DNA from 3 places in the Cupriavidus sp. KK10 genome. Region 1 is predicted to be linked to each of the others. Evidence: predicted binding sites of a transcription regulator. Region 1 holds the regulator's gene; each other region holds the start of a gene.

Region 1 (10,307 bases):
CGTGCCGTTATGGATCGGCCAGCAAACCTCTTGCGTAGCGCGCCCGCACATATCGGACGTCGCTGTCAGCGAACTGAAGGCCTCGGACGCAAGAAAAACGGGTATCGGGAGCAAGGCCGGCATCGCCAACACCGCAGTGCCAGCCGGACTTTTGAACCAGATCTTTTGAACCGGATGGACTGCGGGGACGGGACGGGCATCGAAAACCTTCCGCTTCCCCTGCCCTGAACGCGCCTTCTGGTAGGAAGGCCGCCTGGCGCTGCTCGCCCGCTGCTTACCGCGGCTCATTCTATGCCGCGCGATACCGCAATGTTGGCGATTGTATGGCATTCCCGCCCCCGCCTGCAACCATCATCCGTTGCCCGGGCGGCGCCGGCGCCTCAGAACACCAGGCAGAATCCATGCTCGGCCAGCGAATGTGGCAGCAGCACCGCTCGCGCAATGCCAAGGGCGCCGAACGCCATCACCGCCAGGCCGGCCCCCAAGCGCACGCCGGGACGTCGCGACAGCGTACGCAAGTAGCCCGCGAGGCCGGACAGCACCAGCAGATTAGGCAATGTGCCGAGCCCGAACACGCCCATCACGAGTGCGCCGGACGCCGCGTTGCCCGCCAGCAGCGCCAGCGTAAGCGCCCCATAGACCATGCCGCACGGCACCAGCCCCCACGCCAGGCCCACGCCATAACGCCGCGCCAGTCCGCTTCGCGCCCGCACAAACGCCGGCATGGCGCCTGCCAGGCCACCCAGCCGCCGCGCCACCGTTGCGCCGGCGCGCGCCGCCAGCCGCTCCAGCCAGTCGACGGTAAAAGTGTTGCCGCGCAGCAACCGCCAGCCCGACCACAGCAGCATGACGCTGCCCGCGCCGAACAGCCAGCGCTGCACCGGCAGGTAATCCTGCTTCCATGCCGAGGCACCGAGCGCGCCTAGCGCGGCACCAAGAAGCATATAGGTCGAGATCCGGCCCAAGTGCATAGTCAGCAACTCGGCCAGCCAGGCGGCGCGGCTGGGCACCAGACTGATCGTCACCGTCGCGCCGCGGCGTTGTTCCACGGCCAGCGCCACGCCGCCGCACATGGCAGCGCAGTGGACTCCGCCCAGCAAAGCCAGCAGAAAAACGCTGATCAGCACGCCAAATGTCAATTCTTACTCCCTACCGCATCACATCGCACGGTAAAATGTCCTAATCGCGCCCTCGCTGCCATTTCTAGCAGGTTCCAATTGCTCACCTCCATTCCCATTACCGAGATGTCGCCCCGCTGCTCCACCTGTGCAATGGGGCAGCTGTGCCTTCCGGTCGGCATGTCGCAGCAAGACCTCGCCAAGATGGACACGCTGGTACAGGAACGCATCCGCGTGCACAAGGGTGAAACCTTGTATCGCATGGGCGATCCGCTCACCGCGGTCTACGCCGTGCGCTTTGGCACGCTCAAGACCCACGTCACCACTGAAGACGGCCGCTCGCAGATTACCGGCTTCCACCTGCCCGGCGAAATCGTCGGTCTCGACGGGCTGGGCGAGATGCAGCATGCCTCCGATGCCGCCGCCCTGGAAGATACCGAAGTCTGCGTGGTCCGCATGAGCGAACTGCAGTCCCTCTCGGTCGACCTGCCATCGCTGCAGCAGCAGTTCCTGCGCCTGATGGGCAAGGAAATCACGCACGACCAGCTGATGCTGGTCACGCTGGGCTCGATGCGCGCCGAGGAACGCCTTGCCGCCTTCCTGATCAACCTCTCTGAGCGCCTGTCGGCGCGCGGCTATTCGGCGTCCGAGTTCGTGATGCGCATGAGCCGCGAAGAAATCGGCAGCTACCTGGGCCTGAAGCTCGAAACCGTCAGCCGCCTGTTCTCTCGCTTTGCCGAAGCCGGCCTGATCCAGATTCGCCAGCGCCACGTCAAGCTGGTGGACATCGACGGCATCAAGCAACTCTACAGCCGCTCCTGCTAAGCGGCCAAGCGCTGCCAGTGCCGCATCCGGCCATGGCAGCGCAGACCTCACGCCAGTCCGCTCATTCCAGTTCGTCGGTATCGCTGAGCCGCGTCGGCATGGTGTAGAGCGTCAGTCCGCTGGACAACGCGCAGAACACCCAGGCCATCAGGAAGCCGATGGTGTAGACCGATTCGCGGGACGCTTCGATCGGCTGGCCGAAGAAGTTCAGGTCACCGGGATCCACCACCGAAAACACCGTCGCGGTCGCAAAGCCAGCCATCAGGAACGCCGGCCAGAGTACCCACATCAGCCAGCGCAACCTCATGGCTGCCTCGCTGCGGCAGCCTTGGGCGGCGCGGCATCGGCCTTCTCCACCACCAGGCCATGGCGCGTTGCACCCTGCACCGGCATGTCCGGATGCGTGGACGCCAGCCAGATCGTCACGCCGCACGCCACCATCGCCACCAGCGGGCCGCTCATCAATAGCCACGGCCACGGCTCCTTCCACCACGGATTGCCTTGCTGACTCATCTTGCCCCCTTCATCTTGACGACTAAGTCCGCGTCTGCCTAGCTTCACAAATCGCGCGGCACGATGAAACTGGTGGATTGCCGGATTTCGGCCTGCCCCCGCTCCGTGCCTTCGCTCGTCACTGTCACGTTGATCTTGTGCGTGCCCCGCGCCGCGGCCTCGATCGGCACGCGGATCCGGATCGGCAGCAACCGGTTGGACGTCGGCGCCAACGATTCGGCCTGCTTGTCGTACTCCACCTTCAGGTTCTTCAGCTCGTCGCTGTCGGCGCGCACGCTGATCTTCATCGGCGCTTCGGTGGTGTTGATCAGCTGCAGGCGATAGACGTTCTCGATCCAGCGGCCTTCCACTTCACGGCCGAGCGCACCACGGTCGCGGATGATGTCGACCTTCAGCGGCGTGCGCAGCGCGATCGACGCCATGAAGCCGCCCAGCAGCACCACCCAGATCACGGAATAGATGATGACGCGCGGACGCAGCAGGCGCTTGCGCGATGCCGCTGCGGACAAGGCCTTGCGCATCGCGTTTTCCGAGGTATACCGGATCAGGCCGCGCGGATAGTCCATCTTGTCCATGACCTGGTTGCAGGCGTCGATGCAGGCGCCGCAGCCGATGCACTCGTACTGCAGGCCGTCGCGGATATCGATGCCTGTCGGGCACACCTGTACGCAGATGCTGCAGTTGACGCAGTCGCCAAGCCCCGCCTTGTAGTGATCGGTCTTGCGCGACCGGCTGCCGCGCGGCTCGCCGCGGCCGACGTCGTAGGTCACGACATAGGTATCGCGATCCACCATCACGCTCTGGAAGCGCGCATACGGGCACATGTACTTGCACACCTGCTCGCGCATGAAGCCCGCATTGCCCCAGGTGGCGAACGCGTAAAACAGCATCCAGAACGACTGCCACGGCCCCAGCGACAGGCTGAGCACCTCGCCGCCCAGACGGCGGATCGGCGCGAAATAGCCGATGAAGGTAAAGCCGGTCCAGAGCGCAATCAGCACCCACAGGAAGTGCTTGGTCGCCTTGAGACGGAACTTGCGCAGGCTCCACGGATCGCCATCGAGCCGGATGCGGGCGATGCGGTCGCCTTCGACCCGCCGCTCGATCCACATGAAGATCTCGGTATAGACCGTCTGCGGACAGGCATAGCCGCAGAACAGCCGCCCCGCGATCGCCGTGAACAGGAACAGCGCCAGCGCCGAGATCACCAGCAGCACCGCCAGGTAGATCACATCCTGTGGCCACAGCACCAGCCCGAAGATGTAGAACTTGCGCGCGCCAAGGTCGAACAGCACGGCCTGGCGGCCGTTCCATTGGAGCCAGGGCGTGCCGTAGTAGATCAGCTGGGTCAGGATCACCAGCCAGACCCGCCAGCTGGAGAAGGCGCCCGTCACCGAGCGCGGGTAGATTTTGCGGCGGACCTCGTAGAGCGTTTCGTCAGAGGTCTCGCCCGGCGCAGCGGCCGACCGTTGCAGGTCGGCCGCCCGGGCCATTTCTTCGGTCCCGGGTGCATTCATGGGCATGCTCTCCCGCGAGCCACCAGCGCCCGCTCACATGAGTCGTCGGTCATTGCCCGGCTCCACTCCCGATGTTGGACAAACCCCAGATATAGGCCGTCAGCATCCGGATGCGTTCAGGCGTCAGGATCTCCTCATGCGCGGGCATTTTGTTGTTGTGGCCCTTCAGGATGGCGTCGACGATGCTGCCTTCCGAGCTGCCATACAGCCAGACGTTGTCCGACAGGTTGGGCGCACCGAGCGCCTGGTTGCCCTTGCCGCCGGCGCCGTGGCATGCCACGCAGGTCGTCTTGAAGGTGCCCTCGCCACGCGACGCACGGATCGGGTCCGACGACAGCCCCGACAGCGAGCGCACGTATTGCGCCACGTCGCCCGCCTGCTTGGCGTCGATGGTCGCGGCAAACGGCGGCATCACGCCATTGCGGCCCTTGGTGATGGTCTGCTGGATGGTGTCGGGTTCGCCGCCATAGAGCCAGTCGTTGTCCGTCAGGTTCGGGAAGCCGCGGCTGCCGCGCGCGTCCGAACCATGGCACTGTGCGCAGTAGTTCAGGAACAGGCGCTGGCCGATCTCGCGCGCCTGCGGATCCGCCGCCACCTGCTTGACGTCCATCTTCAGGTACTTGGCGTAGATCTCGTTCTGCATCTTCTCCTGCGCCGCGCGGTGCGCGGCAAGTTCGCCCTGCGTGGAGAACTTCAGCACGCCGGCATACGAACCCAGCCCCGGGTACAGCACCAGGTAGGCCAGGCTGAAGATGCAGGCCAGCAGGAACATCCACATCCACCAGCGCGGCAGCGGGTTGTTCAGCTCGCGCAGGTCACCGTCCCAGACATGGCCGGTGTCTTCAGTGCCGCCGGCGGTCTTGGTGACCTTGCGTTGCGAGAACAGCAGCCACACGCACCAGACGATGCCGACGAGCGCGATGGCGGCAATGTAATAACTCCAGAATTCGGAAATGAAATCGCTCATGGCTAGGTGTTCCGGCTCGATGTTGTCGTAGTTTCGTCAGGCAGCGCGAACGGCAGCATGGCGGATTCCCGGTTGGCGGCCTGCCGGCCGGCGGACCAGGCCCACCAGCAGATCCCCAGGAAGACGACCATCGACACGACGGTCGCAAAGGCAGTGATCATGGCCATGGCTTACTCCTTGGGTGCCGCGGCCGCGGCGGAATCCACGCGGACGTTGCGGCGGTTGGTGCCCAGGCCTTGCAGGTAGGCAACCAGCGCATCTTCTTCGGTCTTGCCCTTGAGCTCGTCCGGTGCCTTGGCGATCTCGGCATCCGTGTACGGCACGCCCAGGCGCACCAGCGCGTGCATGCGGGCCTGGATATCGTTGGTGGGCAGCTCGGCCTTTTCCAGCCACGGGTACGATGGCATCACCGATTCCGGCACCACATCGCGCGGATTGCGCAGGTGGATACGCTGCCAGTCATCCGAGTAGCGCCCGCCCACGCGCGCCAGGTCAGGACCGGTGCGTTTGGAGCCCCACAGGAACGGGTGGTCGTAGACCGACTCGCCCGCCGTGGAGAAGTGGCCGTAGCGCTCGGTCTCGGCCTGCAGCGTGCGGACCTGCTGCGAGTGGCAGCCGACGCAGCCTTCACGGATATAGATATCGCGGCCCATCAGCCGCAGCGGCGAATACGGGGTGATGCCCGGATCCGGCTCGGTGGTGGAGTGCTGGAAGAACAGCGGCACGATCTGGACCAGACCCGCAATGCTGACCACGAGGATCGTGCAGATGATCAGCCAGCCGATGTTCTTCTCCAGCGTTTCGTGGGAAAAGAAGCGTTGTTTGTCGGACATCTTTCTATCCTGGATTGATCAGTGGGCAGAGGCAGGGATGCTGGCCGGGATCGGCGCATCCACGGCGGGCTTGCCGACGATGGTCTTGAGCACGTTGTAGGCCATCAGCAGCATGCCGGACAGGAAGCACAGGCCACCCAGCAAGCGAATCAGGTAGAACGGGTACTTGGCCTTGACCGCTTCGACGAAGGCATAGGTCAGCGTGCCGTCAGGCTGCGTGGCACGCCACATCAGGCCTTCCATCACCCCGGCGATCCACATCGAGGCGATATACAGCACCACGCCGATGGTCGCGATCCAGAAGTGCCACTCGATCAGCCGGACGCTGTACATCTGCTTCTCGCCGAACAGGCGCGGGATCAGGTAGTAGAGCGAGCCGATCGAGATCATCGCGACCCAGCCCAGCGCGCCCGAGTGCACGTGCCCGATGGTCCAGTCCGTGTAGTGCGAGAGCGCGTTGACGGTCTTGATCGACATCATCGAGCCTTCGAACGTGGCCATGCCGTAGAACGACAGCGCCACCACCAGGAACTTCAGGATGGGGTCGGTGCGCAGCTTGTGCCAGGCCCCCGACAGGGTCATGATGCCGTTGATCATGCCGCCCCACGACGGCGCCAGCAGGATCAGCGAGAACACCATGCCCAGCGACTGCGCCCAGTCCGGCAGCGCGGTGTACTGAAGGTGGTGCGGGCCGGCCCACATGTAGGTGAAGTTCAGCGCCCAGAAGTGAACGATGGACAGGCGGTAGGAGTAGATCGGGCGCTCGGCCTGCTTGGGAATGAAGTAGTACATCATCCCCAGGAAGCTGGTGGTCAGGAAGAAGCCCACGGCGTTATGGCCGTACCACCACTGGATCATCGCGTCCTGCACGCCGGCATAGGCCGAGTAGGACTTCCACAGCGACACCGGCATCTCGATGTTGTTGACGATATGCAGCAGCGCGATGGTCAGGATGTAGGCGCCGAAGAACCAGTTGGCGACGTAGATATGCCGGGTCTTGCGCTTGACGATGGTGCCGAAGAACACGATCGCGTAGGCCACCCAGACCGCGGTGATCAGCAGGTCGATCGGCCATTCCAGTTCGGCGTATTCCTTGGAGCTGGTGATCCCCAGCGGCAGCGTGATGGCGGCGGCGACGATGACCAGTTGCCAGCCCCAGAACGTGAACGCGGCCAGCGGGCCGCAGAACAGGCGCGCCTGGCAGGTGCGCTGGACCACGTAGTACGAGGTCGCGAACAGCGCGCTGCCGCCGAAGGCGAAGATCACCGCATTGGTATGCAGCGGCCGCAGCCGGCCAAACGACAGCCAGGGTGTGTTGAAGTTGAGTTCGGGCCAGATCAGCTGTGCTGCCAGCAGCACGCCGACGGCCATGCCGACGATCCCCCAGACTACCGTCATGACAGCGAACTGTCTTACGACGCCGTAATTGAAGGTGTCGACGCGTGAAGACGCGGCAGTGACATCCATTCAGACCCCCAAAGCTTAGAGAAGAGAAAAAACCTACTGACAGTGTGACTTTAGAAAAACCATGCTGCGTGTGCGTTGATCTTTATCAAGTCGCTCAGGGCATGCATGGAACCTGCGTGCGGGGCCCCGGTCGGAGGGCGCGTCGCCCGGCGGGTTCAGGGCTTGTCGTTGTCCAGCAGGATCGATTCGGCGGGCCGGTCCAGGTCGTCGTACTGCCCGGCATGTAGGGCCCACCACAGCGCGCCCGCGATGACCACGACAAGCACCAGGCTCATCGGCACCAGCAGGTAAAGCGTTTCCATCAGTCAGACTCCCTTGTGCCGCGGCTTGCCGGCGCTCAGCAGGCGCCAGGCATTGGCCACCACCAGCAACGACGACAACGACATGCCGATGCCGGCCATCCAGGCCGTGACCAGCCCCGTCGCTGCGAGCGGGATGGCCACCACGTTGTAGAAGAAGGCCCAGCCCAGGTTCTGGCGCACCACCCGGCGCGTCTGGCGCGACACCGCCAACGCGGTGGCAATCTCGGCCACGCCGCCGTGCGTCAGCACCGCGTCCGCGCCGGCCTGGGCCAGGGGCGCGCCGCTGCCGATGGCGATCGACACCTGGGCCTGCGCCAGCACCGGCGCATCGTTGATGCCATCGCCCACGGCCAGCACCACCGCCCCGCCCTGCTGCAGCCGCGCTACATAGTCGCGCTTGCCTTCCGGGGTGACCGCGCCGGCCACGCAAGCTATGCCGAAGTGCGATGCCCACCAGTGGACCGCATCGGCGTGATCGCCCGATACCAGGTGGCAGCGCACGCCCAGTTCGTGCAGCCGCGCGAGCAGCTGCGGCGTCTGCGCCCGCTCGACATCGGCCAGGACGAAGCGCGCCAGCGGGCCCGCTGGCGCGCCCAGCCACACCACGGTGGCGCCAGGATGATCTGCGTCGCTGCGCCCGGTGTCCGGCGCCTGGCCGCTGTCGGGCCCCAGCGCCGCGACAAAGTCGGCGCGGCCAAGCCGCAGGCGTCGGCCATCGACGATCGCCTCGAGGCCCTGGCCCGGGATGTTGCGCATGTCGGACACCTGGAGCGGCATGCCGGCGCTGCCCTGTGCCGCGGCCACCAGTGCGCGCGCGATCGGATGTTCACCACCGCGCTCCATCGCGGCGGCCAGTGCCAGGCATCGGACCCGGTCGGCGTCAGCCAGCGGCTCGACCGCGGCCACGGCAAAGCGGCCTTCGGTCAGCGTGCCGGTCTTGTCGAGTACCACGTCGGTGACACGCGCCAGCGTCTCCAGCGCGTGGCCGCGTGTCAGCAGCACGCCGCGGCGCGACAGCGCCGCACCGGCCGCGGCCAGTGCGGCCGGCGTGGCCAGCGACAAGGCGCACGGGCAACTGACCACCAACACTGCAATCGTCACCAGCAAGGCGCGCGACGGATCAATCCAGACGCCCCACACCAGCCCGGTCAGCGCCGCCAGCACCAGCAGCGTCGCCACGAACCAGCCTGCGACGCGGTCGGCCAGCGTGGCCAGGCGCGGCTTTTCAGCCAGCGCGCGGTCCAGCACGGCGACGATCTCGGCCAGGCGGGTGCCGGCGCCGACGCGCGTGATCCGCAGTTCGAGCGGGCTTGCCGTATTGAAGCTGCCGGCCAGCACGGTCTCGCCTGCGGCGCGGCGCACCGGGCGGCTCTCGCCGGTCAGCATGGATTCATCGAGTTCGCTCGCGCCCGCCTCCACCGCGCCATCGGCAGGAACGATCTCGCCGGCCTTGACGCGGATGAGATCGCCCGCGCGCAGGCGCGCGACCGGGACACGCTCGCCGGCGGCACCGGTGGCGGCCAGCCGCTCGCAGGTGGCCGGCAACTGGCGCGCCAGCATCTCGGCGCCGCTGCGCGAGGCCTGGCGCACGCGCAGTTCCAGGTAGCGGGCCAGCAGCAGGAAGGCGACGAACATCGTCACCGAATCGAAATACACCTCGCCCACGCCGCGCACCGTGGCCAGCGCGCTGGCGGCGAAGCCGGCGCCGATGCCAATCGCCACCGGCACGTCCATGCCCATATGGCGCTGGCGCAGGCTGCGCCAGGCACCGGCAAAGATCGGCGAGGCGGCATAGAGCACAACCGGCAGCGTCAGGGCGAAGCTGGCCCAGCGCATCAGTTGAAGCTGGCCAGGGTCGATGGTGGCCTCATGGGTGTAGATCGGCCACGCATACATCATGACCTGCATCATGCCCAGCATGGCCACGGCCATGCGCATCAGCAGCCCGCGGCGCGCGCGGCGGTCCTGCTGGTCGGTGCGCGAGACCTCAAACGGCCAGGCCATGTAGCCGATGCCGGCCAGCGCGGCCAGCAACCCCGCCACCGTCTGGGCGCCATCGCGCCAGCGCACTACCACGCGCCGCGTGGCGACATTGGCGACCGCGGACTCCACGCCCGGCTGGCGACTCAGGTGCTGTTCGATCAGCCACGCGCAGGCGGCGCAGCGGATGTTCTCGGGCGCCAGCGTGATCTCGGCGCGGCCGCCGTCAAGCGGGCGGACAAACTGGGAGCGCAGCTCAGGAGTGTCGTAGGCGGCCCAGATCGGCTCGGCCTCGCGCCGGGCGTCGTCGTCGATGGGGCGGGCGAAGCGGGCTTCATCCCCATACAGGTGGGCAAAGCCGGCCGCATGGAGGGTCTGCGCCAGTGCCTGGCAACCGCCGCAGCAGAACACCCGGCGGCTGCCGTCCAGCTCGGCGGCAAGCGGCTCGGTATCCGTGACAGGCAGGCCGCAATGGAAGCAGGCCAGCCGCGCACCGGCGCCGGACGCACCCGGGCCCGCGGCGTCACGGAGCGCGGCCGGCGGGTACGGTGCCAGCAAGCTGGCAGAAGGACTGGTGACTGGGGGCGACGACATGGGGACCTTTTTCTACCCAATGGAGGGTATATGCGGGTCCTCGAATCGACCTTGATATAGGTCAATGCGGCCCGGCTATTGTCGCGCCGGGCCGGAAAACAACGCTCAGGTGAGCGTGGTATCCATGGTGCGGCGCTCGGATTCCAGGTATTCGCGCGATTGCATCTCGATGATGCGCGATACGGTCCGAT
Region 2 (10,307 bases), on a different replicon from region 1:
CGGGTTGGCGGACTTGCCGACAGCGTGCGCGATGCGGGCACGCATGACCGGCCCGCTCCCGGCGCGACTGGCTTCTTGTTTGACGACGCGACGGGGGAAGCCTTGGAATTCGCGCTGTCGCGCTGTCTGGCCCTGTATGAAACGCGGCCTAAGCGCTGGTCAGAGCTCCGGCAGCTGGCCATGTCGAGCGACTTTGCTTGGGCGCGCTCGGCAGCGAGCTACGCGTGTATTTATCGTGAACTGGCGGGCATGCGTCTGCCTGCGCTTGGCCCTGGTTCGCGAGGACCGAATGCTGCCCCTGATTAAGCCGGGACGTGTGGTCGGCGTGTAGTGCAACCGACGTTGCAATCCCGAGGGGCTCCTGCACACGCTCTGTCTTGTGGCTGCTTACGCTGTCGCGGATAAGGCGAATTCCTTGCTCCGGGCGCTGACGACAATGTCGAGGGAGAACTGGTTCGCGCCCATTCAGCGCGAGGTGATCGCGAAAAGTCAGGCCGATCAAGTGGAGGTACGACGGTCCATCACGGCGATTCTGTCCGGTGCCTTTTCACTGATGCAGTGGTGTTGTCTGTCGGCATATGCGGGGCGGCCCGACATGCGCAGCCAACCAAAGCAGCGTGGCGCCGGGCAGCTGCAAACCAACCTATTGTGCTGATGATCCCACGTGTATGCGTTGCCGCGAACCCTGCCGGAGAAGTTGTCTGCGTTGACGGAGCTGGCACTCGATTTGCGCTGGACTTGGAGTCACGCGCTGGACGTCTTGTGGCAAACCATCGATCCGGAGCTCTGGGCGCGCAGCCCCAATCCATGGGTGATCCTGCAAAACATTCCGCAAAATCGTCTGGATGAACTCGGGAGCGACAGCACCGTCTTGCAGGACCTCAATCGGGCGATTGAGAATCGCCGGTGCTATCTCGCGGGCGGGCTCGGAGTGCTGGCGGGCGACTACCTCAAGACGGCTAGCGATCTGGATGCGCCAGTGATTGGCATAGGACTGCTTTACCAGGAAGGCTATTTCTGCCAGACCATCGATGCGAATGGGGACCAGCGGGAAGCCTATCCCCACAACGCTCCGACGAGCCTGCCTATCCAGCCGATGATCGGCGCGGATGGCGCGTGGCTGAAAGTTGAACTGAGGCTGCCTGGCCGTATGCTGTTTGTCCGTGTATGGCAGGCGATTGTCGGACGCACCCGCTTATAGCTGCTCGATAGCAACGATGTGCGCAACGGTGCCGCGGAACGCGGCATCACGGCTAAGCTGTACGGCGGGGGGGCGGAAATGCGACTGCTACAGGAGGTGGTGCTTGGCATTGGCGGCTTGGGCCATGCTCGAAGCGCTCGGCATCGAGGTGGAGGTGTGTCACCTCAACGAAGGTCACGCGGCGCTGGTGGTCTTGGAGCGAGCCCGTCGCTTCATGCAGCGCACGAATGTCTCGTTCCGGGAGGCCATGTGGGCCACCGGAGCCGGGAACGTGTTCACGACGCACACGCCAGTGCCGGCAGGATTCGATGCATTTCCGCCATCATTGGTCTATGCGTATGCGCGCGAATATCTTCGTGAATTCAACCTCTCGGTAGATGATTTTCTTGCGCTGGGTCGGCTTGACCCGACCGACAAAGACGAACCGTTCAATACTGCCTATCTGGCACGGAATGGGTGCGCGCATGTCAATAGCGTGAGCCGGCTGCATGCCGAGGTCAGTCGCAGGCTTAGCGCGCGAGCCAAGCGATGACAGCGGCCCCGTTGTCGGTGGGGGCCATCCGGGCGGCCGGGGCGGGTGCGCGGTTGCTCCCGCCACCGGACAGCGCCCGAGGCAGCCGCTCCAGCGGCATGGGTAGGGTGGCGACGGGTCATCGGTCTATGTAAAATCGTGTCAGGCGTGGGCGCGTGGGCGCGTGGGCGCCCAGGCGATGCCCTTGCTGGCCGCAGCTCGCCCCGTTCCGGCTATCGCAATCTCGAGCAATCTGGACGTCCCGGACAATCGAAGGCGCCACTGATCTCCATCAACCGTCCTTGGGCATCACAACCTAGAGTGAATCCAGGACCATCCAGGCCGACGGAGTACAGCCATGCGCTATGAAAGCATTTTGGTGCACCTCGATGCCAGCCAGAGCGCAGCGCGGCGCCTGGAGCTCGCCGCCCGTCTGGCCGTGGCCAACGAATGCCGGCTGATTGGGCTGTTTGCAGGGTTCATGGCTCCCGCGTGGGTCTATGCTATGCAAGGTACTGAGCAGTTCATGGCCGAGGATCGCGAGCGGCGCCACCAGGTACGCGACGAGGTGCGACGCCGGTTCGAGGCCGCAGTGAGCGAGCTGTCAGTGGAAACGGAGTGGCGTGCGGTGGAGGGCGAGCCTGTGGCGATGGCGCTGCGCGAAGCCCGCGAAGCCGGCCTTATCGTTGCCGGACAGTACGATCCGAGCGATCCCGGCAGCTTCGTCGCGCATCAGTTTTTGGAATCCTTGATACTTGAAGCCGGCAGGCCGGTGCTCGTGATTCCGTTGGCGGGGGTATTCCCAACGGTGGGGACGCGGGTCATGCTGGCATGGAATGGCAGCCGGGAAGCGACAAGGGCCCTGCACGACTCCATTCCGCTCATCGCCGGCGCGCAGGTCAGGATCCTGAACGTGCAAACCACGTCCAAGGAGATGCGCGCGGACGCAACGCCTTGCAGCCACGCGGCCCGGACGCTGATGCGCTACGGCGTTGCCGTAGAGGTCGAGCACGGTACCGGGGGCTCCGATCTGACCATCGGCGAGTTGCTGCTTTCTCGCACGGCAGATTTCAATGCTGACCTGATCGTCATGGGGGCCTACAGCCATGGCCACGTGCGCGAGCTGGTGCTCGGCGGTGTGACGCGCACGTTGCTGGCGTCCTTGACCGTTCCCGTATTGATGTCGCACTGACCTCCGCCTGGACCGCCGGCGTGTAGAGGGTCGCTTCGAGCAGGCCGCAATGGCGATGGCGGGGATACCTTCCGAGCTTCGGCAAATCGAGCTGTGGACCGGCGTGACGGTCGCGTGCATGTTCAAGCAAATAGGCAATGGTATGGGGTCGCAGCGAGTGCGGTCCGCGATCTCCAGCAGCGCGCCGGCGTCGGTGGGCGCGTTCCAGGTCGGCCACAGCACGCAAGCGCGGTTCTTCCCCTAGCGGGGAATAGGAATAGGGCGAGGCCGGGATGTCGCATCAAATGAAGCGATCGGCGGGCGTGGTTGTGCTGCGGCCGGAGGCGGGCGAATGGCGTTGTCTCATTCTACGTGCCTACCGAAATTGGGATTTCCCCAAGGGGTTGCCTGAACCAGAGGAGACCGAACTGGGGGCGGCATTGCGCGAGACCGAAGAGGAAACCGGCCTGACAAGGCTGCAGTTTCGGTGGGGCGAGCAGTACTGCGAAACCGAGCCCTACAACCGCGGCAGCAAGGTGGCTCGCTATTATCTGGCGGTTTCGGCCCGGGGCGACGTTGTCTTGCCGATTAGCCCGGAACTGGGCCGGCCGGAACACCATGAATTCCGCTGGGTATCTTTTGCTGAAGCTGAGCAGCACTTGCCGCCCCGGCTGTTGCCTGTACTTGAGTGGGCGCGGAGGATGGTCGGAATGAAAGTCGCGAGAGACCCTCCTGAAGGGGCGTCGGGTCCGGCGCCAATGGAGTAGCACCTCCGCCTTCTCTTTCAAGTGACGCATGCGGACGATTCCAGAGATCTGAGGGTTAGCAGCCCTTGCAGGGATTCGTCGACTTCAGGGACGGATCGTCAGAACGGCGGCGTCGGCCAGTCTGCCCGCACCCATGGGGGCAAAGGTCAGCGCCTCGAGTGGGCGAGCACCGGTCTCTGCGCTACAGCTTGCACCGCCGGCTGCACCACTTGTCCAGCTCCACCGCAATCGTCAATGTCAGCGCGAGCGACAACAGCCCGGCCCACGTCGTAGCCGACACAGGTGTGAGACTGAGCGTGTCGCTTAACCCAGGTATGTACATGGCAGCAATATGGAATGACTGGGCGGCCAGTACGCTGGCCACCAGCATCGGATTGGCGAAGACCCCCTGTCGGAATACGGAGTGGCGCTCCGAACGGCTATTAAACGTCTGCAAGTTCTCAAACAGCACAAACAGTAGCAGCAATTGGTTGCGTGCCTCGTCGATGGGATAGCCGCGGTCGAGCAACCAGTAGAAAGTTGCGAATCCCCCTACGCCCATGACTAGAGTCGAATAGCAGATGCGGCGGATCATTACGCGGTCAAAGATCGGTTCCCGGGGCTTGCGCGCCGGATACGACAGTTCATCGCCCTCCGCGTGCTCGGTAGCCAGAGCCACGTCCTGGATGCCATTGGTCACGAGGTTGAGCCACAGCAGCTGCACCGGCAGCAATGGCATTGGCAGACCCAGGGGAATCGCCAGCAGAAACAGAACCATTTCGGCCGCGCCCGTGGAAACCACCATAAAGATGACTTTTCGAATGTTCGCGTACGCCACCCTGCCTTCATGGATGCCGTTGACGATGGACGCAAAGTTGTCATCGGTGAGGACAATGTCTGCGCTTTGCTTCGCCACTTCAGTTCCCTTTCGGCCCATGGCCACACCGACGTGTGCGTGCTTGAGCGCAGGAGCGTCGTTGACGCCGTCGCCAGTGACTGCCACGAAATGGCCGGTTCTTGCCAGCGACAGGACAATGGACAGCTTCTGGTCCGGACTGACGCGGGCGTAGATGCGCGCACGGCGGGTCAGTTGGTCGAGTCCGTGCGGCCCCTCGCTCTCGGCCTGGCGCACCTGCTCGCCCGTCACGACCTGGTCCGCGTTAAAGCGCAGCCCCGCCTGTGAGCCAATTGCGCTGGCCGTCAACGGATCGTCGCCAGTCACCATCGCCACGTCGATGCCGGCGCTGTAGCAGCGTCGGATAGCCTCGGGGACCTCTGGGCGAACCGGATCCTTCATGCCTGCCATTCCCAGAAAGGTCAGATTGACCAGGTGCCCGTGTCCATAGGACCCGTCCGGCTCCGCATCAATCGTGCCTTCAGCGAACGCCAGCACGCGTAGTCCTTGCGCGGCCAGCGCTGTCTTTTCCCGAAGCAGTGCCTCGCGCCGGATCGGCACGGCATGGCCGCGAACATCCGCCTGGTCGCACATGGCGATCAGCGTCTCGGGCGCTCCCTTGACGAACACGCGGATCGTCTCTTCGTGCCGGTGGAACGAGGCCGCGTACCGCAGGTCTGGCTCATAGGGGATACGGGCCACCAAGGGGTACCGCTGTCGGACCTCATTGGCTACGGTGCCTCCCTTGTGCGCCGCGGCCAGCAGCGCCACGTCCACGCTGTCCCCGGTGCCAGTCCAGCCGTCGCGCTCCCTGGATAGTTGCGCCTCATTTGGCAGCGCCGCGGCCCTCAGCAGGGCCGCTACCTGCGTTCTCGCGTCCTGCTCGGTGGCGCCGGCGGCGCGGATCTTGCATTCGTCCAGGTCGTGCCCGACGTCGAAGGACAGCGCCGTGCCGCCGGGAAGCCGGACATCCGTGACGACGAGCTCGTTCATGGTCAGGGTGCCGGTCTTGTCGGTGGCGATCATGGTGCAGGAGCCAAGCGACTCCACGGCGGGCATTTTGCGCACAATCACGTGGGCCTTTGCCATCCGCCGGATGCTGATCGCCAGCGCCACCGAAATGGCGACGGGCAGTCCTTCGGGGATCGCGCTCACCGCCAGTCCGACCGACATCATGAACAGCTCGCGCAATGCCATGCCGCGCAGCATACCCACCAACACCAGCAACGCTACAGCGACGCCTACCGCCACCGCGATCAGTCGAGAAAAACGCTGGAGCCTGAGAATCAAAGGTGGCTGCGAGATGGATTCGCGGCCCAGTTCCCGCGCAATCCGGCCAATTTGCGTGGCAGGGCCAGTTGCCACCACGATGCCGTGGCCCCTGCCGCGGAGCACCACAGTGCCGGCGAAGGTCAGACACTGGCGGGCGCTCGCTGGGGCGTTGCTGGGATCACGTGCGGAGAGCTTGCGCACCGGTAACGATTCGCCGGTAAGCAGGGATTCATCGCACTGCAGGTCAATGGCGTAGGTCAGTTCCAGGTCGGCCGGCACTCGGCTGCCGGCTTCCAGCACCACCAGGTCACCCGGTACCAGGGTACTTGCGTCGATCTCCTGCTGCACGCCGTCCCGGATCACCGTGGCACGGGGCTGCTCCAGCTTGCGCAGCGCCACGGTCGCCTTGTCGGCCGTATGCTCCTGTGCGGTGCCGATGACGCCGTTAATCAGCAGTACTGCCCCAATGAACAGTGCATCCTTCAGGTCACCCAATGCAAGCGACACCGCCGCCGCGGCCAGGAGGATGTAAATAAGCGGACTAAGGAACTGGCGCAGAAACACCGCGACAACCGACCTCGGGGCCGCCTGAGGCAGCACATTGCGGCCCACCTCCGCCAGCCGCGCACGAGCCTGCGCGGTGGTCAGGCCGGGAGGGACGTGCGCCGGATCGATGCCATCCCGGGTACCGTAAGGTTCTTCGTGAGATCGGGGGCGATCCGTTTGCAACGCGCTGGAGCGATTTTGCATGAGGTTTCCCAAGGGATGCTCGGCGCGGAGCCAGGCGTGTGCACCCTGCGCGTACGCCATATGCGGCCGGCGGGGCCGGACACTGTTCAAGCGTAGGTACCCGTGTGTCCACATGATTGATCCGGATCAACCACTGCTCGGTTCCCCCTCCTAGACTGCCTGTATCAGCCAGCGGCACCCGTGGTGGGGCCAGCGGCTTTGCGCAAGCGTCAAAGGACACCAGCATGCAACTGCAATTCCTCGGCGCGACCGATACGGTCACCGGCTCCAAGTACCTGCTCGATACCGGCCGTCACCAAGTCATGGTCGACTGCGGCTTGTTCCAGGGATACAAGACCCTGCGCCTGCGCAATTGGGACCCACTGCCGCTCGATCCGGCCAAGCTCGACGCCGTGGTGCTGACCCATGCCCACATCGACCACAGCGGGTATTTGCCCCTGCTGGTGCGCAACGGCTTCCGCGGCAGCGTGTATTGCACCATGGGCACCGCGCAGCTGTGCGGCATCCTGCTGCCAGACAGCGCCCACCTGGCGGAAGAAGACGCCGATTACGCGAACCGCAAGGGCTTTTCGCGTCACCGGCCCGCATTGCCTCTTTACACTGCCGCCGACGCTGCACGAGCAATGCGGCGGCTCCAGCCAATGGAATTCGGCAAGCGCTTCCAGGTGGTGCCCGGCGTAGAGGCCGAGTTTGCCCGGGCCGGACATATCATCGGGGCAGCGATCGTCACGTTGTTCGTCGACGGCAAGCGCATCGTCTTCTCCGGCGACCTCGGGCGGCAGCAAGACATCGTCATGCGCGCGCCGGAGATGGTGCGTCAGGCGGATTACCTGCTGGTGGAGTCCACCTATGGCGACCGGCGGCATCCGGATGACGACCCGCTGGATGTGCTCGGCGAGATAGTCAGCCGGACAATTGGCCGCGGCGGCAGCTTGATCATCCCCGCTTTCGCGGTGGGGCGCACGCAGAGCTTGCTGTACTGCCTGCACCGCCTGCGCGAGCTCAAGCGAATCCCCGACGTGCCGGTGTACCTCAACAGCCCGATGGCCATCGACGCGACCATGATTTTCTCGCTGCATCCGGAAGAGCTGCGCATCAGCCGCGAAGAGTGCGCCGCAGCCTGCAATCTCGCCACCCCGGTGCAAAGCATGGAGCAGTCGATCTGGCTGAACCACGACCGAAGTCCCAAGATCATCCTGGCTGGCAGCGGCATGGCTACCGGTGGTCGTGTGGTCCACCATCTTGCCGCCTACGGCCCGGACCCTCGCAACACCATCCTGCTTTCCGGCTTCCAGGCGGCGGGTACGCGCGGCGCAGCGCTGGCCGCAGGGCGGCGCGACATCCGCGTCCATGGCAAGGACATCGCCGTGCATGCGTCGGTGGAGCAGGTGGAGAACCTGTCCGCACATGCCGATGCCGCGGAACTCATGACCTGGCTTGGCGGCTTTCACCAGCCGCCGCGGCGTACGTTTGTCGTGCACGGCGAGCCACAGGCAAGCGATGCGCTGCGCCAGAACATCGAGCGCGATCTGCGCTGGGCGGTCACCATGCCGGAATATCGGCGGTCCTACCCGCTCGATTGATCCAGCCCGGCGCCTGTCATGTGCATCTTTAGGCACGTCTGACAAACCGGAATCACGTTATGGACTTTAGAACCATCCTCGTCGACCTCAGCGAAGATTCTGCCCGGTCGGCACGCATTGAAACGGCGGCACGGGTTGCCGCGAAATTCGGCGGCAGCGTGGTCGGACTGACTGCAACTGGAACAAACCTGGAGCCGTGTCGCGGGGCGGGCGAAGAAGCCGGGCAATACGTGGCGCTTGCCGCCAGCCAGCTGCACAAACTGGTTGCCGGTCACAAGGAAGCCCTCGACACGCTGACCAGGCAAGTGTCGCCGGACATTCCCACCCGGCACATCATTATCGACGCCGAATCCGGCTGGGCGCTTGCCGACGAGGGCCGTTTCGCCGATCTCATCCTGCCCGCGCCGCCGTCGGCGGATGCCGATGTGCCGGCGCTGCTGGCCGGGGTTGCGGAGTATGCGATGCTCAATGCCGGCCGGCCCATCTTGCTGGTGCCGGGCGCGGCCGGCCCGCGCTTTGGTCGCCATGTCGCCATCGCATGGAACGGCGGCAGAGAGGCCGCGCGGGCGGTAGCGGACGCATTGCCGTGGCTCGCGCATGCCAGTGCTGTTTCCGTCCTGGTGGTCAGCCCAGACAAGTATGGTGGTGCCATTGGGGAAGAGGCCTACCGTGACAGCGGGAACCGGCTGACAGCGTGGCTGGCCAGCCATGGCATCAATGCCGATCTGGTTTTCGGGGAGGGCGACCCCGACCACGTTCTGCCGCAACTTGCTTGCAAGGTACAGGCCGACCTGCTGGTCGCCGGCGGCTATGGCCGTTCCCGGCTTAAGGAGCTTGTGCTGGGCGGCACCACCCGCGCCCTACTGCGCCAGGCAGCGTTTCCAGTCTTTATGTCGCACTGAGGTGCGATTACTGCCAGTCGGACCTGGCAGTGCGTTAGCGGAGGCCGTGCCGGGGGCGCCGTTTGGCTAGCACTTTGCCGGGCAAGCCAAACGTCGGGTTGCCGACATCGCCGAGCTGATTCCTGAGCTAGTCTCTAAAACGGCTTCCCACAACAGCGGCTCGGCTGCCGAAGCGCCGAAGAAGCACGAGAATCCAGCCTTGGAACACGCCGGCTCAGGTGCTGAGCGGATTGAGCTTTGGCTTGCAGGACCGTGTCGTCGCTCTATATTCTATTCAGAAGTGATTAAGAAGCCCGGAATCGGCCAGACATTGCGCGTTGCGTGACTAACCCATTCGCCCCCAAAGACAAGGCTCAGCTGTTATCGTTCGAGAGCCCGCGCTCCTATGCTATCGATATGGCGATTGGCAGTGGCGCGGTCGTCCTCTTCGTAGTGCTTGCCTTCGTTTTGCAGGCTACCGTCGAACGGCACCGGGGGCTTTTGGCGCCGTTGGTGCCGCTATTGGGGGGGGGCATCGGGCTCGTTGTTGGTCTCTATTGGATCAGGCTGAGAAGGCTCAGGCGCGTCTCGGGGGGCAGCCGTCAACGACTGGAAGAAAGCGAAGCGCGTTTGGCGGATATCATTCGCTCGTCCATGGAAGCGATCATTACCGTGGACAGCGACCAGCGCGTCGTGCTGTTCAATCCGACGGCCGAAGCCTTGTTTGGCTGGCCAGCGGCGCAGGCGATTGGCCGCCCACTGGGCGATTTCATTCCTGAGCGCTTCCGCGCCGCCCACGCGGAGCATGTGCGCCGGTTTGGGATTACTGGCGTTTCGGAGCGCCAGATGGGGTCTCAACGCCTGGCGCTCTACGCTATGCGGCGGGATGGCAGCGAATTTCCGGTCGAAGCGTCCATCTCGCAAACTGTTCACGGCGCCACCAAGCTGTACGCCGTGATGTTGCGCGACATTACCGAGCGCGTCCGTGCTCAGGAGGCCATGCAGCGCAGTCTTCAACGCGTGAGGGAAAGCGAGGCGCGCCTCGCTGGGATCATCCGTTCCTCCATGGAGGCGATCATCATTGTGGACAGCGACCAGCGCGTCGTGCTGTTCAATCCGATGGCCGAAACCTTGTTTGGCTGGCCGGCGGAGCAGGCGATCGGGCGCCCACTGGGCGACTTCATTCCTGAGCGCTTCCGCGCCGCCCACGCGGAGCATGTGCGCCGGTTTGGGATTACCGGTGTATCGGAGCGCCAGATGGGGCGTCAACGCCTGGCGCTCTACGCCATGCGGCGGA
Region 3 (10,307 bases), 2.6 Mb from region 1:
CGGCACCGCCCAACAGCGAACTGGGTGCGATGCCGGCCTATGCCGACACCCTCGACGACCAGCAGATCACGCAGCTGGCGCAGTACCTGCGCGCGCGCTTTGCGCCCGACAAACCCGCATGGCAGGACCTGGAGAACACCGTCGCGCGCCTGCGCGCGATGCCTGCCCACTAGGACCAACGCAGACGCCGCGGGGCCGGCTCGCCGCGCCTTCCGCATCCACGCTGACCGCACCTACGCCGTGCCTGGCAAGGCGCTTCGCCACCGGGCAGGGAGACGTGCATTCCCGCGCCGGCGCCATGCGCGCCACGCGCGGGAAAACCCCGAGGAGGGAAAACGCAATTCGGCCTTGCCCGCCAATTTCATGTAGCTTACGCTGAACGATCATGTAGTGCGCACTACATGAGTGCCGCTAGGCCCGCAGCGGTGCCTCCCCGCACAAGGACGGCGCGCCGCAAGCGGCAGACGAGACAACAAAACTAAAAGATTGGCCCTTTACATCACCGGAAGCGCTGGCCCGGGGCTTGCATAGTTCCCCGCAGCGCCGACCGGGAGGCCGGGCCTGGACCAACCAAGGGTAGACAACAAGGAGTGACTATGTCGTATCAGAACCAAGCAGGTGTTGCGAGCGTGCTACCGGGTTAGTTCCAGCCTCGCCAATTGGAGTACTCACCACGTTTCGTTGCAATTTGGTGCGGTTGTCCCGGTGTGATCATCACGCATTAGTCAGTACCGTCTGGCCCTGCTTCGATAAACGTGTGCGTCCGAGTTCAAGAACCAGCCTATAAAGACAGGTAGACAACATGTCGTCATCAATTTCATCCATGGCAACCACGACCATCCCGGAAGTCACGCTAGGCTCGGCCCCACAGCCCAGCGCGCGGGGAGCATCGCCTCAAACCATCACGATCGAGCAAGGCATCCGCGCGGCCGGCGTCGGCCGGTTCCAGTATCGGCTCTTTGTCATCTTCGGCCTGGTCTGGCTGGCTGACGCGATGCAGGTGCTGTCGATCGGCTTCACCGCGCCGTCGATTGCGGCGACCTTCGGCATTCCCGTACCGACCGCTCTGCAGACCGGGACGATGTTCTTTGTCGGCATGCTGATCGGCGCATTCGTGTTCGGCCGACTGGCTGACAGGATCGGCCGCCGGCCCGTGCTGATGATGGCGGTGGTCATCGACGCCATCTGCGGTGTCGCTTCCGCTTTCGCACCGGACTTCCAGTGGCTGCTGCTGCTGCGCTTCCTGACCGGCATCGGCGTGGGCGGCACGCTGCCCGTGGACTACACCATGATGGCCGAGTTCCTGCCCTCGGACCGGCGCGGTCGCTGGCTGGTGCTGCTGGAGTCGTTCTGGGCCGTCGGCACGATCCTGCTCGCCATTCTTGCGCTGATCGCCGTGTCGCGAGGCGATGATGCCTGGCGGCTGATCTTCCTCGTCACGGGCATCCCCGCCCTGGTCGGCGTGGTCTTCCGGTTCTTTGTTCCCGAGTCTCCGCTCTACCTGAATAAATCGGGACGCTCGGCCGAGGCACGCGCGGTGCTGCAGCGTGTCGCCACCGCCAATCGCGTGTCCGTGGAAATCGGCAACCTGGAGCCGCAGCCGATGGAGCGCAAGTCGGTCTTTGCGCTGTTCGCGCGCGGATGCCGGCGCCGCACCATCTGCCTGCTTGCCGCCTGGGCGCTGATCTCGATCGCCTACTACGGCGTCTTCGTCTATCTGCCGGTCAAGCTGGCGGGCCAGGGCTTTGGCTTCATGCGTGGCCAGGTCTTCCTGATTGTGCTCGCGCTGGTGCAGCTTCCCGGGTTCGCGCTGGCCGCGCACGGCGTCGAGCGCTGGGGCCGCAAGCCGACGCTGATCGGCTTCCTGCTGCTCAGCGCGGCAGGTTGCATGCTCTATAGCCTGGGCCAGTCCACCGCGCTTATCGTCGGCTCGACCCTGCTGATGAGCTTCTCGCTCCTCGGTACCTGGGGCGCGCTCTACGCCTTCACGCCCGAGGTGTACCCGACCGACCTGCGCGCCAGCGGGATGGGCACTGCCGGCGCGATGGCGCGCTTTGGCGGCCTGTTTGCGCCTTCGATCATTGCACCGATCATGGCCAGCCAGTTCACCCTTGCCCTGGCGCTGCTTTCGTCATTTCTTGCCGTGGCGGCAATCGCCATCTACATGGTGGATATCGAGTCGAAGAATCGCGCGCTTGACTAGCGCAAGGCACCGCCGGCCGCTCCCGGCAGTTCAGGGAGCCCGCCGGCGGCTGGCGTGGGCGGGTCTCGAAAGCGAAGCCACGGGCAGGGCGGCCCGCTTCCATTACAATCCGGCTGCAACGGCGCGGCGCGCTGGTCCATCCGATCTCGCCGCCCGCTTCACCTGCTTGTCCCTACCCCGCCGAGCCCTCGCCGCCAGCCATGAAACAAGATCCGCGCTTTCCCAACCTGTTCATCCTCGACCACCCGCTGATCCAGCACAAGCTTTCGCACATGCGCGACAAGGAAACGTCGACGCGCACCTTCCGCGAACTGCTGCGCGAGATCACGCTGCTGATGGGCTACGAGATCACCCGCAACCTGCCCTTGACCACACGCCGCATCGAAACGCCGCTGGTAGAGCTGGAGGCGCCGGTGATCGCCGGCAAGAAGCTGACCATCGTGCCGGTGCTGCGCGCGGGCGTGGGCATGAGCGACGGCCTGGTCGAGCTGATCCCGTCGGCGCGCATCGGCCACATCGGCGTGTACCGCGACGAGCAGCACCGCCCGGTGGAATACCTGGTGCGTCTGCCTGACCTGGAAGACCGCAGCTTCATCCTGTGCGACCCGATGGTGGCCACGGGCTACTCCGCCGCGCACGCGGTGGAGGTGCTCAAGCGCCGCGGGGTCAAGGACGAGGCCATCACCTTCGTTGCGCTGGTGGCGGCCCCGGAGGGCGTGGAAGTGTTCCAGAAGGCGCATCCAGGGGTGAAGCTGTTCGTCGCCTCGCTGGACAGCCACCTGGACGGCGATGCCTATATCGTGCCGGGCCTGGGCGATGCGGGCGACCGCCTGTTCGGCACCAAGAACTGAGTGGTGCGGCGGCGGGCTGGCTTGCGCTTGACCGGCCTCAATAGTCCGCGCCACAGGGCTCCCTACACTGGCGGCAAGCGCCGGCGAGACCTCGCCGGCCGCCATCGCCAACGCAAAGGGAGCCAAGCATGGAAGCCTTCAAGATCCTGTTCAGTACCAGCACCGGCCTGATGAGCCTGGGCGTGATCGTCTTCATCATCGGCATGGGGTGGTTCTTTGCGCGGATGTTCGCGCGCAAGATGCGCGAGGACGCGGCAGCGGCCAAGGCGCAGCAACAGGCGCAGCGCCACTAAGGAAAAGGGCCGCATCGCGCGGCCCTTTCCGTCATTCCGTCAGTCCGTCTTTACTTCTTCTTACCCAGCAGGCTGCCCAGCACACCGCGGATCAGTTCGCGGCCGACCTGCGACCCCACCGTGCGCGCGGCCGACTTGGCCATCGACTCCAGGATCGAATCGCCGCGGCCGGTCTTGCCGGTGCCCTTGGTCAGCGTGCCGAAGATCTCGCCGGCCGTACCGAGCCAGCCGCTGTCCTGCTCACCAGCGGGCTGCCCCGCCGGCGCGCCGCCAGCGCCCTTGCCGTTGCCATTGCCGGCCGTCGCCACGCTGCCGCGCAGCTTTTCATAGGCGGATTCGCGGTCCACGGTCTTCTCGTAGGTGCCCGCCACCAGCGAACTGGCGATCAGCTGCTTGCGCTCTTCCTCCGTCGCCGGGCCGATGCGGCTGCCCGGTGCCAGCACCCAGGCACGCTCGGTCACGCAGGGCGTGCCCTTGGCGTCCAGGAACGACACCAGCGCTTCGCCCACGCCCAGTTCGCTGATCGCGGTTTCCAGGTCCAGCCTGGGATTGGCGCGCATGGTGGTGGCAGCCACCTTGACCGCCTTCTGGTCGCGCGGGGTAAAGGCGCGCAGCGCATGCTGCACGCGGTTGCCCAGCTGGCCCAGCACGGTGTCGGGGATATCGATCGGGTTCTGCGTGACGAAGTACACGCCCACGCCCTTGGAGCGCACCAGCCGCACCACCTGCTCGATCTTGTCGAGCAGCGCCTTGGGCGCATCGTTGAACAGCAGGTGGGCCTCGTCGAAGAAGAACACCAGCTTGGGCTTGTCCAGGTCGCCGGCCTCGGGCAGCTTCTCGAACAGCTCGGACAGCATCCACAGCAGGAAAGTGGCGTACAGGCGCGGCGCGTTCATCAGCTTGTCGGCGGCCAGGATATTGACCACGCCCTGGCCCTTCTCGGTCTGGATGAAGTCTTCCAGGTTCAGCATCGGCTCGCCGAAGAAGACATCCCCGCCCTGCGATTCCAGCGCGATCAGCCCGCGCTGGATGGCGCCGATCGAGGCGGCCGAGATATTGCCGTACTCGGTGGTGAACTGGCCGGCGTTGTCGCCGACGTACTGCAGCATGGCGCGCAGGTCCTTGGCGTCGAGCAGCAACAGGCCGTTGGCGTCGGCAATGCGGAACACCAGGTTCAGCACGCCCTGCTGGGTGTCGTTCAGCTCCAGCATGCGCGACAGCAGCAGCGGGCCCATATGCGAGACCGTGGCGCGCACCGGATGGCCCTTCTCACCGAACACGTCCCACAGCGTGGTCGGGCACGCGCCCCATGCCGGCTCCGGCAGGTTCAGGTCGGCCAGGCGCTGCTTGAGCTTGTCGGACGGCTGGCCGGCCTGCGAGATGCCGGTCAGGTCACCTTTGACGTCCGCCATGAAGACCGGCACGCCCAGGCGCGAGAAGCCCTGCGCCAGCGTCTGCAGCGTGACGGTCTTGCCGGTGCCGGTGGCGCCGGTGATCAACCCGTGCCGGTTGCCCATCTGCGGCAGCAGCACCAGTTCATGTTCGGCGTTCTTGGCGATGAGGATGGGGTCGGCCATGATGTTCCTGGGTTCCGTAAGCGTCTGATAGCGTCTGATGGGATCTGGTGGATCCGGGGCGGCGCGGGCAGGCCCGCGTGATAAAATCCTGGGCTGATTATAGCCAGCCGCCAGGCATATCCGTCACCTGGCGCGCGCTGTCCGAGGGCTTTGCCACCCCGGTTACGGCGTGCATGGCGACCCCGCACAACATCACCGCAGATCACCGCATTCCGCTTCGGAGAGAATCATGGCCGGTCACTCGAAATGGGCCAATATCAAACACAAGAAGGCCGCCGCTGACGCCAAGCGCGGCAAGATCTGGACCCGCCTGATCAAGGAAATCACCGTTGCCGCCAAGCTCGGCGGCGGCGATGTCGACTCCAACCCGCGCCTGCGCCTGTCGATTGACAAGGCCATGGACGCGAACATGCCCAAGGACAACATCCAGCGCGCCATCCAGCGCGGCGTGGGCGGCATGGAAGGCGCCAACTACGAAGAAATCCGCTACGAGGGCTACGGCCTGGCCGGCGCGGCCATCATCGTCGACTGCCTGACCGACAACCGCACCCGCACCGTGGCCGAAGTGCGCCATGCGTTCTCCAAGCACGGCGGCAACATGGGCACCGAAGGTTCGGTGGCGTTCATGTTCACCCACTGCGGCCAGTTCCTGTATGCCCCCGGCACGCCGGAAGACAAGCTGATGGAAGCCGCGCTCGAAGCCGGCGCCGACGACGTCGTCACCAACGACGACGGCTCGATCGAAGTCACCTGCCCGCCCAACGACTTCTCGGCGGTCAAGGCCGCGCTGGAAGCCGCCGGCTTCAAGGCGGAAGTGGCCGACGTGGTGATGAAGCCGCAGAACGAAGTCAGCTTCAGCGGCGACGACGCGCTCAAGATGCAGAAACTGCTCGACGCCCTGGAAAACCTGGACGACGTGCAGGAAGTCTTCACCAACGCGGTAATCGAAGACTAAGCTGCAACAAGCCCCCATCGGCGGCGACCCGGACACAGCCCAGGCCGCCGCCTCTTAGTATGTGTTTCTTTTCTGGCAGTGATCATGAAAGTATTGGTTGTCGGCTCGGGTGGACGTGAACACGCGCTGGCCTGGAAATTGGCCCAGTCCCCCAAGGTGCAGGTGGTGTATGTCGCGCCGGGCAACGGCGGGACCGCGCTCGACAAGCGCCTGCAGAATGTTCCGCTGACCGACCCCGAGGTCATCGCCGCCTTTGCCGAGCGCGAGGGCGTGGCCTTCACCGTGGTCGGCCCCGAGGCCCCGCTGGCCGCCGGCATCGTCGATATCTTCCGCGCCAAGGGCCTGCGCATCTTCGGGCCCACCCAGGCTGCCGCGCAGCTGGAATCGTCCAAGGACTTCGCCAAGGCGTTCATGGAGCGCCACGGCATCCCGACCGCCGCCTACCAGACCTTCTCCGACGCCACCCAGGCGCACGCCTACATCGACGCCCAAGGCGCTCCGATCGTGATCAAGGCCGACGGCCTGGCCGCGGGCAAGGGCGTGGTGGTGGCGATGTCGCTGGAAGAAGCGCACACCGCGGTCGACATGATGCTGGCCGACAACAAGCTCGGCGACGCCGGCGCGCGCGTGGTGATCGAAGAGTTCCTGGACGGCGAGGAAGCCAGCTTTATCGTGCTGGTCGACGGCAAGAACGTGCTGGCGCTGGCCACCAGCCAAGACCACAAGCGCCTGCTGGACGCCGACGCCGGCCCCAACACCGGCGGCATGGGCGCGTATTCCCCCGCCCCGGTGGTCACGCCCGCGCTGCATGCGCGCGCGCTGCGCGAGATCATCCTGCCGACCGTGCGCGGCATGGAAAAGGACGGCATTCCGTACACGGGCTTCCTGTACGCCGGCCTGATGATCGACAAGGACGGCAACCTGAAGACGCTGGAATTCAACTGCCGCATGGGCGACCCCGAAACCCAGCCGATCCTGGCGCGCCTGAAGACCGACCTGGTCGATGTGATGGAGCACGCCGTCAACGGCAAGCTCGACAGCATCGAGCTGGACTGGGACCGCCGCACCGCGCTGGGCGTGGTGATGGCCGCCTACGGCTATCCCGACAGCCCGCGCAAGGGCGATGCCATCACCGGCATCCCGGCCGAGACCGACGACAGCGTGACCTTCCACGCTGGCACCACCCTCAAGGACGGCACCCTGCTGACCTCGGGCGGGCGCGTGCTGTGCGTGGTGGGCCTGGCCGACACCGTCAAGGCAGCGCAGCGCGCCGCCTATGCCGCGGTCGAGCAGATCCGCTTCGACGGCATGCAGTACCGGACCGACATCGGCTACCGCGCCATCAAGCGCTGATCCTTCCCGGCAAACGCCGTTCCGGCCGGCATGGCTGATCCGCCTTGCCGGCCAGCTTTGGACCCGCGCGCCCGGCCAGCGGCCCCAGCCGGTACAATCGTGACAACGTTGTGACGCACCCGGCAGCCGCCAGCGCTGCCGGACGCCGAGCCCGGTCCATCCGCTTTCCGCCAATCATGATCGATTCCCAGGCAGTCCGTGCCTATCTGCTCGGTCTGCAAGACCGCATCACCGATGCCATCGGTGCCATCGACGGCCAGCCGTTCCTGACCGACGCCTGGGAGAAACCGCCCACCGAACGCCTGCGCGGCAGCGGCCGCACCCGCATCCTGGAAGGCGGCGCGGTGATGGAGCGCGCCGGCGTGGGCTTCTCGCACGTGAGCGGCGACACCCTGCCGCCGTCGGCCACCGCCAACCGGCCGGAACTGGCCGGTCGCAGCTTCGAGGCCATGGGCGTGTCGCTGGTGTTCCACCCGCGCAATCCCTATGTGCCCACAGTCCATATGAACGTGCGCTGCTTCCTGGCGGTCAAGCCGGGGGCCGAGCCGGTATGGTGGTTCGGCGGCGGCATGGACCTGACGCCCTACTACGGCGACGCCGGCGACTGCGCGCACTTCCACCGCACCTGCCAGCAGGCGCTGGCCCCCTATGGCGATGACCTGTACCCGCGCTTCAAACAGTGGTGCGACGAGTATTTCTTCCTGCGCCACCGCAACGAGGCGCGCGGCGTGGGCGGGATCTTCTTCGACGACTTCTCCGCGCTGGGCTTCGAGCGCAGCTTCGCCATGATGCAATCGGTCGGCGACGCCTTCCTGGACGCCTACCTGCCGATCCTGCAGGCGCGCAAGGACACGCCCTACGGCGAGCGCGAGCGCGGCTTCCAGGCCTTCCGGCGCGGGCGCTACGTCGAATTCAACCTCGTGTTCGACCGCGGCACGCTGTTCGGCCTGCAGTCGGGCGGACGCGCCGAATCCATCCTGATGTCGATGCCGCCGCTGGTGACCTGGCGCTATGACTGGCAACCGGAACCGGGCAGCCCCGAAGCGGCGCTGTACACCGATTTCCTGCCAGCGCGCGACTGGGCCTGACGCCTGACCTATGGCCAATCCAGCGCAACACCGCAAGCCCGCCGCCGACGCGGGAGAACCGCCGCAACCGTCCGCCCGCCCCTATCGCCTGGGTATCCTTGGCGGCACTTTTGATCCCCCCCATGTCGGCCACCTGGCACTGGCGCGGCTGTGCATCGAACACCTTGGGCTGGATGAGCTGGTGTGGATCCCCACCGGCCAGTCGTGGCAAAAAGGCGACGACGTGACCCCTGCCGCCGACCGCCTGGCGATGACCGAACTGGCCGCCGCGGCGCTTGGCGACAGCGGCGCCAAAGTCCGCGTGAGCCGCATGGAAGTGGACCGCGCCGGCCCCAGCTACACCATCGACACGGTACGCCAGCTGCGCGCCGAATACGGCCCCGAAGCCTCGCTGTGCTGGTTGATGGGCGCCGACCAGCTGCTGCGCCTGCACACCTGGCACGGCTGGCAGGCCCTGTTCGAACATGTGCACCTGTGCACCGCCACGCGGCCGCGTTTTGAGCTGGCGGCACTGGAGGGTCCGGTGCTGGCGGCACTGGCCGAACGCCAGGCTGACACGCACCTGATACAATGCACGCCCTCCGGCCGGATGTGGATCGACCAGACGCTCGCCGTCGACCTGTCTTCCACCCACCTGCGCCAGCGGCTGGCAGCCGGCCAGCCGGCAGATGACCAACTGCCGCCCGGCGTGGCACACTACATTGCCAACCACGGGCTGTACCGCAACGCCCCGGCCAGGGCATGACCGGGGTTGCACCAATCCCGGCGCCCACCCCCAACCGATCTCAGCTGAACAAGAAGACACCATGGATATTCGTAAACTGCAACGCGCCATCGTCGACGGCCTCGAGGATGTCAAAGCGCAGGACATCAAGGTGTACGACACCAGCCACCTGACCGAACTGTTCGACCGGGTGGTGATTGCCAGCGGGACATCCAACCGCCAGACCAAGGCGCTGGCAGCGTCGGTGCGGGATACGGTGAAGGGAGCCGGCGGCCATATCGTGGCGGTCGAGGGCCTGGAAACCGGCGAATGGGTGCTGGTCGACTGCGGCGACGCCGTGGTCCACATCCTGCAGCCGCAGTTGCGCCTGTACTACAACCTGGAAGAGATCTGGGGCGACAAGCCGGTGCGCATGAAGCTGGCCACCGGCGGCCGCGGCCTGGCCAAGGCCAGCGAGCCGATGGACGAGGACGAGGACGAAGCCCCGGTGCGCACCGTGCGCCGCGCCAGCAACCTGCGCCCCGCGCTGGCCCGCCTGCCCGAAGGCATGAAGGAGCCGTCGCCGCCGATGGGCCATGAGGACACCGACGCGGACGCCATCGCCACCATCCGCAAGCCGGCCCGCAAGACCGCCACCAAGTCGGCAGCGACCAAGACCGCCGGCACCCGCGCCGCCGCGCCGCGCAAGACCGCTGCCGGCACCACCGCGCGCAAGACCGCGACCAAGACCGCGGTCAAGAAGGCCCCGAGCAAGACCGCTGCCAGCAAGACCGCAGCAGCCAAGCCGGCCGCGCGCAAGCGCACCACCCGCTCGGCCTGAGCCCCGGCGCGCGGCCGCCAGGCGGCCGCGCAGCATGACCCGTCCTCTGCCCCATGCAACTGGTGATCGTGGCCGTCGGCCACAAGATGCCCGGCTGGATCGAAACCGGCTTCAGCGAGTACGCTAAGCGCATGCCGCCCGAGCTGCGCATCGAACTGCGCGAGGTCAAGCCTGAAACCCGCTCATCCAGCAACAACGCCGCCACCGTGATGCAGCGCGAAGCCGCGCGCATCGAGGCGGTGCTGGGCTCGCTGTCGAAGCAGTGCCGCATCGTCGCGCTGGATGAGCGCGGGCGCGACTTCACCACCGTGCAACTGGCCGCGCAGCTGACCGACTGGCAGCGCGAGGGCGGCGACGTGGCCTTCCTGATCGGCGGCGCCGACGGGCTCGACCCGGCCCTGAAAGCCCGCGCCAGCACCCTGATCCGGCTGTCCAGCCTGACC

What was found. The regulator FNR, encoded in region 1, switches genes on or off when oxygen is low (the NO sensors DNR and NnrR bind a similar motif). The targets are predictions, from matches to a motif close to TTGATNNNNATCAA.
Region 2: the regulator FNR is predicted to act here: its motif matches at 6,663-6,676, upstream of KB879_RS37690 (MBL fold metallo-hydrolase RNA specificity domain-containing protein).
Region 3: the regulator FNR is predicted to act here: its motif matches at 3,082-3,095, upstream of KB879_RS04530 (DUF3149 domain-containing protein).

What each region holds. Positions count from the first base shown of each region.
Region 1 covers NZ_CP073677.1:5,034,483-5,044,789, forward strand. Annotated here, with positions in the region: gene KB879_RS23460 (sulfite exporter TauE/SafE family protein) at 381-1,139, opposite strand; gene fnr (fumarate/nitrate reduction transcriptional regulator Fnr) at 1,218-1,943, shown strand; gene KB879_RS23470 (hypothetical protein) at 2,005-2,250, opposite strand; gene KB879_RS23475 (membrane protein) at 2,247-2,456, opposite strand; gene ccoG (cytochrome c oxidase accessory protein CcoG) at 2,501-3,949, opposite strand; gene ccoP (cytochrome-c oxidase, cbb3-type subunit III) at 4,023-4,940, opposite strand; gene KB879_RS23490 (cytochrome oxidase) at 4,943-5,107, opposite strand; gene ccoO (cytochrome-c oxidase, cbb3-type subunit II) at 5,111-5,773, opposite strand; gene ccoN (cytochrome-c oxidase, cbb3-type subunit I) at 5,792-7,240, opposite strand; gene ccoS (cbb3-type cytochrome oxidase assembly protein CcoS) at 7,396-7,542, opposite strand; gene KB879_RS23510 (heavy metal translocating P-type ATPase) at 7,546-10,116, opposite strand; gene zapE (cell division protein ZapE) at 10,222-10,307, opposite strand, start outside.
Region 2 covers NZ_CP073678.1:1,345,424-1,355,730, forward strand. Annotated here, with positions in the region: gene glgA (glycogen synthase GlgA) at 1-306, shown strand, start outside; gene KB879_RS39980 (DUF3417 domain-containing protein) at 665-1,201, shown strand; gene KB879_RS39985 (glycogen/starch/alpha-glucan phosphorylase) at 1,326-1,733, shown strand; gene KB879_RS37675 (universal stress protein) at 2,071-2,904, shown strand; gene KB879_RS37680 (NUDIX domain-containing protein) at 3,177-3,650, shown strand; gene KB879_RS37685 (HAD-IC family P-type ATPase) at 3,832-6,546, opposite strand; gene KB879_RS37690 (MBL fold metallo-hydrolase RNA specificity domain-containing protein) at 6,771-8,129, shown strand; gene KB879_RS37695 (universal stress protein) at 8,189-9,031, shown strand; gene KB879_RS40670 (PAS domain S-box protein) at 9,353-10,307, shown strand, end outside.
Region 3 covers NZ_CP073677.1:917,380-927,686, reverse strand. Annotated here, with positions in the region: gene KB879_RS04545 (c-type cytochrome) at 1-173, shown strand, start outside; gene KB879_RS04540 (MFS transporter) at 803-2,203, shown strand; gene upp (uracil phosphoribosyltransferase) at 2,404-3,054, shown strand; gene KB879_RS04530 (DUF3149 domain-containing protein) at 3,183-3,347, shown strand; gene KB879_RS04525 (helicase HerA-like C-terminal domain-containing protein) at 3,398-4,924, opposite strand; gene KB879_RS04520 (YebC/PmpR family DNA-binding transcriptional regulator) at 5,154-5,879, shown strand; gene purD (phosphoribosylamine--glycine ligase) at 5,964-7,232, shown strand; gene hemF (oxygen-dependent coproporphyrinogen oxidase) at 7,409-8,320, shown strand; gene KB879_RS04505 (nicotinate-nucleotide adenylyltransferase) at 8,331-9,065, shown strand; gene rsfS (ribosome silencing factor) at 9,127-9,864, shown strand; gene rlmH (23S rRNA (pseudouridine(1915)-N(3))-methyltransferase RlmH) at 9,918-10,307, shown strand, end outside.